DNA from 3 places in the Bradyrhizobium sp. 604_D8_N2_3 genome. Region 2 is predicted to be linked to each of the others. Evidence: riboswitches for the same ligand, from Rfam matches in the RefSeq annotation. Region 2 holds a riboswitch; each other region holds the start of a gene.
What was found. Region 2 has a riboswitch for cobalamin ahead of AB7245_RS14800 (TonB-dependent receptor). Riboswitches for the same ligand answer to the same signal wherever they lie in the genome.

Region 1: linked by a shared signal. The riboswitch ahead of AB7245_RS24480 (TonB-dependent receptor domain-containing protein) and the one ahead of AB7245_RS14800 (TonB-dependent receptor) in region 2 are both predicted to bind cobalamin.
Region 3: linked by a shared signal. The riboswitch ahead of AB7245_RS24440 (ribonucleoside-diphosphate reductase subunit alpha) and the one ahead of AB7245_RS14800 (TonB-dependent receptor) in region 2 are both predicted to bind cobalamin.

What each region holds. Positions count from the first base shown of each region.
Region 1 is NZ_JBPWPM010000001.1:5,145,855-5,149,152, forward strand. It holds gene AB7245_RS24480 (TonB-dependent receptor domain-containing protein) at 1-1,357, opposite strand, end outside; cobalamin riboswitch at 1,472-1,685, opposite strand; gene AB7245_RS24485 (hypothetical protein) at 1,761-1,982, opposite strand; gene AB7245_RS24490 (hypothetical protein) at 2,111-2,368, opposite strand; gene AB7245_RS24495 (hypothetical protein) at 2,471-2,683, opposite strand; gene AB7245_RS24500 (hypothetical protein) at 2,836-3,012, opposite strand; gene AB7245_RS24505 (adenylate/guanylate cyclase domain-containing protein) at 3,139-3,298, opposite strand, start outside.
Region 2 is NZ_JBPWPM010000001.1:3,119,500-3,122,797, forward strand. It holds gene AB7245_RS14800 (TonB-dependent receptor) at 1-1,746, opposite strand, end outside; cobalamin riboswitch at 1,947-2,154, opposite strand; gene AB7245_RS14805 (hypothetical protein) at 2,385-2,750, shown strand; gene AB7245_RS14810 (FixH family protein) at 2,853-3,245, shown strand.
Region 3 is NZ_JBPWPM010000001.1:5,136,541-5,139,838, reverse strand. It holds gene AB7245_RS24455 (L-talarate/galactarate dehydratase) at 1-132, shown strand, start outside; gene AB7245_RS24450 (ribonuclease activity regulator RraA) at 145-924, shown strand; gene AB7245_RS24445 (nuclear transport factor 2 family protein) at 926-1,375, shown strand; cobalamin riboswitch at 1,763-1,980, shown strand; gene AB7245_RS24440 (ribonucleoside-diphosphate reductase subunit alpha) at 2,103-3,298, shown strand, end outside.

The DNA of each region.
Region 1 (3,298 bases), 2.0 Mb from region 2:
CCTGCCGGACGTTGGCCGTGAAGAAGACTCGATCCCGGAACTGGGACTGCAGCTCCATATATCCGGCCTTGTTGACGTTTTGCGCCGAAACCGTCGCCGTTTGCAGTGTTTCGGTCTCATGCTCCGCACCAATGATGACATTGTTGTTGGGCGCGAGCTGGGTCGTGGTGTGCCAATCATACTTGACGCGGTCGCCGGTCGTGATCGTGGCCATCGCGTTGCCGGGCGAGATGTTGTAGTTCCAGTGATTGGTGTAGTTGACGCCGAAATAGCTTTTCATCCGGTCGTCGAGAGCGGACCAGACCGCCTCCCCGCGCGTGAAGAGCTGGTGCACCGTCTGCGTGCTTTGCGCGGCCGCGGGAAAGCTCGCGGATGTGACGGGATCGAAAGTGTCTCCGGTAAAGCGCAGGGTGGCGTCAGTATACCGCGCGACGCCGTTGAGCGTCAGGTTTTCGCTCAATTCGGCGCCAAGCTTCGTCGAATAGGTCATGTTGTCGTAATAGTTGCCGATCGCCTTCTGCCCCGGCGGCAGCAATTCGACCGGTGTCACCGGCACGTCGTTCGCGTGGAAATGCGCGACGTTGAAGGCATAGTTGAAGTGGTCCTGTGAACCGCTCAGACTTGCAGTTTGATTGAACGTTCCGAACGAGCCTCCCTCGACCGAGCCGGTGGCGCGGGCGGGACCGTCGCCCTTCTTCGTCACGATGGAGATCACGCCCCCCAGCGCGTCTGCGCCGTAGAGACCGCCCTGCGGACCGCGCAGGACTTCGATCTGCTGAATGTCGGAGGTGAGCAACTGGCCGAAATCAAACGAACGGTTCGGGTTGCCGGGATCGCTGACATCGATGCCGTCGATCAGGACCTTGGTGTGGTTGGAATTCGTTCCGCGCATGAAGATCGACGTCTGTCCGCCCGGACCGCCGGTCTGCACGAGGTTCAGGCCAGGAACCGCGCTCAGCGCATCGGATGCGGTCCGGCGCTGATCGCGCTCCATGTCTCTGGCGGTCAGAACCGTCACCGAGCTCGCAACCAGATTGGTCGGAGTGACAACGCCCGTCGGACTGACGACGACCGTCGGAAACAGGTTGGCCGCGGATACCCCGGCAACCGGGGGCGACGCCGGCACCAGCTCGGGTTTCGGCAACCGAGCGACGCGCTGCCGCTCGGGCTTGTCCGGCGCAGGCCGCGCGACTTGCGGCTTGGCCGGACGCTCGGTCGGCGCGACCTCGACCGGCGGCAGCAGATCGGGCGATGCCGATTGCTGGGCCTGGGCAATGGACAGATCGAGCGAATACAGGGAAACGAACGCGACAACGCCGGCGCGGAAGCGCCTGGCGGCAAAGACAATACGGGACACTCTTGTAACCTCGGTATGACGTCAGTGGCACGTCACAGCGAACGAGGTTTCACGGCAGAGCGTTCGATTGCTCCGGTGAAGCTAATGTCTGTACTCCCCGACCGACATCTTCGCGTGTGACCACGGCTGACGGCAGGTCTCCTGGCTCGCGGGTCGTTACCTTACGTCGCCTTCCCAGGACCGAGATTCCCAGTGGCATATGACGAAAGATTCACCGCTTACAGTTGCGGGGGCAGCCGTGGCGTTGAGAATATCCCGGTATCGGGAAAACCTCGCACCACGTTCCCTTTTGATCTCCGTGAGGAGAACCGTCACCGGCCAATCTACGGGGCGGGCAAGCGGAGAGTCAATCGGCCGGTTGCATGACGGGCAAAGCACCGCACCGGAGATTGAGCCGGCGCAATCAGGCCGTCTCCCGCTCCGAACGCGTCCTGATCATCGCCCGCTCGCCGGCATCGACGAGCTGGCCGATGCCGGTGCGGCCTGTGAGCGCGCAGCGGATGATGTTCTCGGCAACGGACCTGCGAAAGCAATGGTCCTCGCCGACCGGGCGATTGCGGCAGACCCGATCCAGCGCCAGCTTCATGTTGATCCGGGTGCGGGTGTCGAAATGCTCGCTGATCATTCGCAGGGCCTCGGTGCGTTGATGTCGGAGCGGAAACGCGTCGGCGTAGGCCGGGTTCCAAAAAAGGACCGCGCAAGGCGTTGCGCAGAGCCGACTACGCCCGATCTCTTGGTCCTGTGACGGGCGGGCTACGCCCGACCTCTTGGCCGCTGGGCCTGAGCCCAGGCCGCGGTGACGTCGCGCAGCGGAGCGTCGATGCGCCGGATCGGGGTCAGCTCACCGGAGGCCGAGATGATGGCGGTCTCCTCGCGGCGACAGCGCGGGCATACGAAGCGGACCTCGTGCGGCGACGAAGACCAGCTCGAACGTTTGACGTTGGCCGCCATCGGCCATGCATCGCAATGCGAGCACGACACCAGGAACCGACCGGGATCGAGCATACCCATTCCATAGGACTCCGCGTCCTGCCTGCCGCTTCAATGACTAACCCATGTGAATCGTTCCGGTGCCCGAGCACCCTCAGCGCTAGCTCCAGCCAGCGCCGCCGCTCAGTGGGCACCCTTGAGGGTGCATGACGTGGTGCAGGTGACGGTGTTGCCGTGGTCGCACGCCTTGCAGGCGGCAACGCACTGGTTCATGTCGCGGGGATTGTAGGAGCTGTAGTTCCGCATCGCACAGACCGGGGTCGAGCCGGTGATGTCCTGCTCCTGGTTGCAGGCGGCCGTCATGAGCGCGAAGATGAGGACTGCGAGAAGGCGCATGGGATTGCCCTGGTTAGGAGCGGCAAAGCGACGTCAGCGAGATGCGCTGCACCGCAACGGACCTCGGCATTCCCAATGCGAGCAATCATGATCGCGACGCTCGCATCCTCAAAGGATGCGCGCCAAACATTAAGAACGGATTGCAGGTGGCGTCAGGCCGCGGCCTTGGTCGCGATCGCCTTCCGCATATCCACCGCCAGCTGACGGTACTGCTCCGAGAGTCTCAGATAGAACTCGCGCTTGGTGCTGTCGGTGGCGAGCTTGGCAATCAGCTCGCATTCGGCGGTGAGCGTCTCGAACCGTTCCAGCCTGTCATGAAGTTCTGTCATCGGCGTGTCCCCATCAAACGCCACAAGGGACGTCAAACCTAAGCCTGAGAAATAGGTCACGGCGAACATCGTTATCCAGTAGAAACGTTTTTTCCAGCAAGGGCGGTGCAAGCCCAGCAAGAACGGCTATTTCTGCTCCAGCCGCCAGGCACCATCCCAAGCTGCGTCCGGCGGATTGGCCTCGAACTGCGCGATGCGGCCGAGCAGCGTGCGCGAGGGACCGTCGCCGGGCACGGCTTCGAGCGCTGCATTGAACGCGGCGCGAGCCTCGTCGAAGCGTTGCGCG
Region 2 (3,298 bases):
GCCGGTCTCGTAGGTCCGCGACGTCGTGAGCAGCAGCGGCGTCGTGGGCCTGAGGATGAAGATGTTCGCCACCGTCGGGTCGGCTGCCGTCGCGTACTGGCTGTAAAGCATCACGCCGGGCGCGATGTCCCAGGTGTAGCCGATGCGTCCGGTGACCGGATTGAACGTCTTCGAGAAAGGATAGTTGGCTTTCAGGAGGCCATTCTCGTCGAAGCGGGTCCGCGACAGCTCGATATTCTCAAAACGGATGCCGCCGATCAGCGCAAAGGTCGAGGTCAGCTTGAGCCGGTCCTCGAACGACAGCGAGGCGGTGTCGAGATGGGTGTAGATCTTCTCGTCGCTGCGCGGGCCGTAGAGGCCGCGGTCCGGATTGAGGAGGTCGACGTAGTCATTGAAGAACAGCGTGTCCTGCGAGACGTTGAACTGGTTGCTGCTCGCCGCCACGGTGGCGACGAAGCGATTGTCCATTCCGCCGAGATTGGAATTGACGGTGAGGTCGGTGATGTTGCCGTAGAGCCGCTGCGCGTGATCGAGCGCCAGGCGCTCGCGGTAGATGCTCTGCGCGCCTGCGAAATTGCCTACGGTCTGGTCAAACGACGAGATCTCGTTGTTGAACCAGTGCCGGTGGGCGTCATAGCCATAGACCAGGCTCTTCAGCGAGATGTTGTTGGTGATGTCCCATTGAAAGCCGCTGCGCAGCCAGAGCTCGTTGGCGCCGCTGTGATTGTCGAGCACGTTGTAGTTCGTGGTCAGCGTGCGCGCGTCGATGGTGACCGGGACCGGCGTGCCGCCGCCGAGGTAATAGTTGCTCCAGAGGCCGGAGACGACGCCATACGTCGGCACGATGCCCGGCGCGTTCGCCGGCACCAGCGGCGTCCCCCAGTAGAAGCGGTCGTTGTCCTGCCTGTATTCGGTCGCGCCCCAGATCCTCAGGTTCTCGTTGACGCGATAGTTCAGCTGGCCCGAGACGTTGCTGAGCTTCGAATAGGTGTCGTCGATAAAGCCCTTGTTGTTGAAATGGCTGATGTCGAAGCGGTAGTCGAGGCCGTTGATCAGCGTGCTGCCGCCCGATCCGTAACCGGCGCGATAGCCGTTGAAGGAATCGTAGGAAGTGAAGGCGTCGTTGACGATTGGTCCGGTGTGCGGCGCCTTGTTCACGTAGTTGATGGCGCCGCCGGTCGCACCGAGGCCCGCCACCAGCGAGTCCGGTCCCTTGATGATCTCGACCTGCTGGAGACCAGCCACGTCCATGGGACGGCCGGTCATGGTCGACGGCCCGATCGGGATTCCGTTGTAGAGCGTGGAGATCTGGTCGCCGGAAAAGCCACGCATCGAGAAGATGGCGGGCGCGCCGGGCGCATCGCCGCCGGTGACGCCGACTGCAGCCTTGGCGACGTCGGTCGTGGTCCGGATGCCCAGGTTCTGCATCGTCTGTTGACCGATGACCTCGACGGTCGCCGGCATCTCGCGCGCCGTGATGCCGAGCCGGGAGCCGACGTCGGTGACGGCTGCCGTATTGAGCGGCGTCTGTACCGGCCCGCTCGGAGCTTGCGCGGCCGGAACGGCGACAGCAGGGGCGCCACGATTGCGTCCCGCGGCGCGCCGGGCCGCGCGCTGCTTCTGAGTGCCGGGGCTGACGGCAGGAGCCTGTCGCGGCGCAGGCGGCGACACGATCACCGGGCCGACCTCCCGGGAGCGGTTGTCCTGCGCCGCGCTTTGCGCGAGCGCCGCGGACGACAAGGACACCGACGAGAGCAGAGTAATCAGGAAAGCACGCGATAACGCTGGCCTTGCGCCAGCACGGAAATGAAGATTTTGCACGACAACGCTCTGCGGCGACGCAAACAAACCGTCACCGCGGTTGCCTTAGTCATCCACCTTCGCCCCAGGCGGCGGATGCACCGGCTACTTGTCCGACATCAGGGCACCCCGCCCAATGCGTTCGCGCGTGACCATGGCTGGTAGCAGGTTTCCTGGCTCGCGGGTCATCGCCTTCGACCACCTTCCCAGAGGCCCAAGCGGGGCTCCAGTGGTTCGTTTGGTCGTCGGCTATCCGCCTACAGTTGCGGGGGCAGCCGCGGAATTGCCCACTGAGGTGGACGCACCGCATTCCCTTGAAGAGTCCTTGCGGACACTACCGATCACGAAACTGGCATCAGGGGATGAGCGCGTCAACATCCGCGCGGGCTGCTGGACGGGCCGGTCGGTCGATGGTGGCCTTGTGTTGCTGTTTTGCACGATAGTCCGAAGGACCGCGTCGAAACGTCCAACCCGGCCTCCGGACGAGCCTGGGTAACGAACGCTTGACCACGATCATAACTGCCTTTGGTGTCCGAGTATGCTACTGAGGCCGAGTTCCGGCCCGACAAGGTAAGTCGATATTGATGCAGTTCGTCCGTACCATCCTGGCAGTCGCCATCGCCATATCCTTGGCGATGCTGCCGGTTGGCGCGTCCGCGGCGAACCTCGCAATGTCGTCGGATGGCATGCAGACGGCCATGCACATGAGCGGCGACGCCGACATGTCGATGGACGATTGTTGTCCCGACATGAAGGGAACGGGCTCCCATAGCGGCGGCTACAAGTGCGGGATGGGCTTCTGCTGCGTCGGTGGGATCATCGCGCTCGGTGATGTCAGGCCCGTGGCGTTCGAACGTCTCGCCGTCATGGCCAGCACGATGGCTATTCCCCCGGATCAGGTCGTTTCCTTCCGCGGCGGCAGTCCTCCTTTCCGACCTCCTCGAATCTGATCTCGCAAAGCCCGAGACGCGAGCGGCGTGCCTGCTCGCGACGACGACTGACGTGCGCGCTTCACGCGCCACGGCGAAAGATCAATTCATGAGGACAGGACAATGCTTTCCAAAATCAGCACCGCGGCTCTCGCCGCCACCCTTTCGCTTGCCGCTTCCGCCGCGATGGCGGGCGCGGGCGACTACGCCTTCGAGCCCGTCACTCCGCAGATGAAGAAGGGCGAAGACGTCACGCTCGCCGTTCGCCTGACGAACAAGCAGACCGGCAAGCCGATACCGGACGCAGTCATCTTCAAAAGCCGCCTCGACATGGCCCCGGACGGGATGGCCGAGATGGAATCGGCGGTCGCGCCGCTGCCGTCCAGGGAGCCGGGTGTGTACGCCTTCAAGACGGACCTGCCGATGGCTGGACGCTACCAGATGACGCTGTCCGTGAAGGTGCAGGGCGAACCGGAGACCGTCACCGGCAAGGTGATCGTCACGGCGGTCAAGTGAGCGTTCGGGCGCTGCCCGGCGGCGCCCGACATTCCCCTTTTTCCTTCACACGG
Region 3 (3,298 bases), 2.0 Mb from region 2:
ATGTTCAACGAGAAGCTCGAGGTCGTGAACGGCCGCATGATCGTGCCGAACCGACCGGGCCTCGGCTTCAGCCTGTCGGAGCAGGCGCGCGCCTGGGCCCGTGACGTCCACGAGGTCGGAAAGCGCCCCTGAGGGAGGATGGCCATGTACGAACCAAAGACGAAGCTTAGTCCCCTGGATCCGTCTGTCATCCGCCGGCTGAAGGATGTCTCCTCGGGTTCGCTGACCACCGAGCTGTTCAAGAAAGGCCTGCGCCAGTGCTTCCTGGTCGGGCTGGTGCCGATGAACAAGGACGCGGTCCGCTTCGCCGGCGAGGCCTTCACCATGCGCATGATCCCGGCGCGAGAGGATCTCGATACCATAGAGACGCTCACGCCGTATCCGAACGCGGACAATCTGCAGTGGGAAGCGGTCGAGAGTATCCCGCCCGGCCATGTCCTGGTGATCGACAGCCGTAACGATCCGCGCGCGGCCTCTGCGGGCGCTATGCTGCCGACGCGGATGAAGGTGCGGGGCGCCGCGGCCATTGTCACTGATGGTGCGTTTCGTGACGGCCAGGAGCTGGCGCGGCTCGATTTCCCCGCCTATGCCCGGCAGGTCACGGCATCGACGCGGTTGTCGTATCATCGCGTCGCGGATCTGAATATTCCAATCGCCTGCGCCGACGTGGCGGTCTACCCGGGCGACATCATCGTCGGTGACGGTGACGGCATCACGGTCGTGCCACGGCATTTGGCCGCCGAAATGGCCGACCTCTGCGAGAGGCGGGACCAGCTCGAGAAGTACCTGTCGTATCGTATCAGTGCGGGCGAGCCGCTCTACGGCGTCTATCCGCCCACACCTGCCGTGCGCGCCGACTTTGAGGCCTGGAAAAAGGCCGGTGCGGATCCGGCGCGGGCCACGACGATCCGGGCGGGAGCCTGACATGAGCAAGACATCGCCCGCCGCCATGGAGGCGACGATCCGTCGCTATTTCGACGCCTGCAACGCCGCCGACTACGATGCCTTGATGGCCTGCTTCACAGCGGACGCGGTTCACTACTTCCCACCCGGCTTGCCGGACATTCCATGGCGTGGCGCCGATACCATCGCGCGCAAATGGATCTGGTGCGTCGAGAATCTCGGGTCGCGATGGACGATCGAAAAGATTCTTTGCTCGTCGACGTCGCCGGAAGCCGTGATCGAATGGACGCACTGGAAGCGCACGCATGGCACGGCGCTTCGCGGCGACGAATGGTACGCGTTCGAAGGGGCGAGCGGTCGCATCAAGGAGATCAGGGCTTATTATGCGGCGCCCGCCGATCCCTCGGCTCGGATCTGCGAACTCGTCGATTTCGACTATCGCGATCGCGGCTATCACCTTTCGTCCGAATAGCGTCGAGCGTCCACGCCGTTCCTGGGCGGCGAGGGCGCCTTCACCGCCGTCATCGTGACGCGCATCGGGCTGACCAGCTCGGTCTGGCTCGCCGGCCAGCGATGCTCGCCGTGCGGCGAAACGAGGACCTTTGCGGAGAAGCACCTCGGTGCAATCAGGGCGAAAATTGCGGAGCTGCGCGTGCTGGAAGCGACAGTGACGTCGCTGGTGAGCGGCTGCGAGGCGACATGCAGCGGCAGCGTCGCGCCGGACTGTGTGATCCTGCAGTCGGGCCGTGGGTCACACAGCGCGCCAAGCTGAAGAGCGCCCCAAGTGCGAATTCCCGCATTCCACAGGGAACAGAGCTTCTGACCCGCAACGAATCGTTGACACCCGGCTGCATATGTCACCACATGTGGGCGTCACGGTTCCGCTGGATCGCAAGATTTAGTGGCTAAGAGGGAAGCCGGTGAACCGCGCGAGAGCGCGGAATTCCGGCGCTGCCCCCGCAACTGTCAGCAGCGAGCTGCTTCCGAACAATCGTCACTGGCGCCTTTCGCGCCGGGAAGACGGGAAGTGGGCGACGACCTGCGAGCCAGGAGACCTGCCGCGACAATCTGAACGTCCACGGGCGGGGTGTCCGGCGGTCGCTTGCATGCACCGCCCGGCAACTCTGCTGCCGGCGTTTCTGCAGCGTCCTTCCTTACAGCCCCGCTCAAACACAACGCGCGCATCACGGGGCCCATTGATGTCACTGAACCTGCACGACGCGGACACCGCTTCCGCACCCATCGTTCATTTGCGTCCACAATCGCTTGCGCCTGCTTCGAGCGAGCCGGCCATGCAGATCATCCGTCGCAACGGCAAGGTCTCGCCGTTCGATTCCGCCAAGATCGCGGTCGCCATGACCAAGGCTTTCCTTGCGGTCGAAGGCACCAGCGCGGTCGCCTCACGCCGCGTCCATGAGAGCGTGGAGCAGCTGACGGCCGAAGTCGTCACTGCGCTGATGCGGCGGGCAGGCGAGGGACGCACCTTCCATATCGAGGACGTGCAGGACCAGGTCGAGCTCGCCTTGATGCGGAGCGAGCACCACAAGGTCGCACGCGCCTATGTGCTGTACCGCGAGGAGCGGTCGCGCCAGCGCGCCGAGGAGGCGGCCGCGGAAGCGACGCCCGCTGTCGCGCCGGCACTTCAGGTCACGCTCGCCGACGGTTCGCGCGTTGGTCTCGACGCCAAGCGGCTTGCGCTGATTATCGGCGAAGCCTGCGCCGACCTCGACGGCGTTTCCGCGGCACCCGTGCTCACCGAGACCACCCGCAATCTCTACGACGGCATCAGCCAGGACGAACTGGCGCTGGCCTCGATCATGGCCGGGCGCACGCTGGTCGAGGAGGAGCCGAACTACGCCTATGTCAGCGCGCGCCTGCTGCTGGACAAGCTGCGCGGCGAGGTGCTGTCCTATGTCCATGCCGTGCCGACCTCCGCCTCGCAGGCCGATATGGCTGTACGCTATGTCGAATATTTCCCGGCCTATGTGAAGACCGGCATTGCCGCCGAACTGCTCGATCCTGAACTGGCCCGCTTCGACCTCGGCCGGATCGCGGCTGCACTCAAGCCCGAGCGCGACCTGAATTTCCAGTTCCTCGGCCTCCAGACACTTTACGACCGCTACTTCCTGCACGTCCGCGGCAAGCGGATCGAACTGCCGCAAGCCTTCTTCATGCGCGTCGCGATGGGTCTTGCGGTTCGCGAGATCGACCGCGAAGCCAAGGCGATCGAGTTCTACGATCTGCTGTCGTCGTTCGACTTCATGGCCTCGACGCCGACGCTGTTTAATTCGGGTACGCTGCGTCCGCAATTGTCGTCCTGTTTTCTCACAACCGTCTCGGACGATCTCGACGGCATCTTCAAGTCGATCAAGGACAACGCACTGCTGGCAAAATA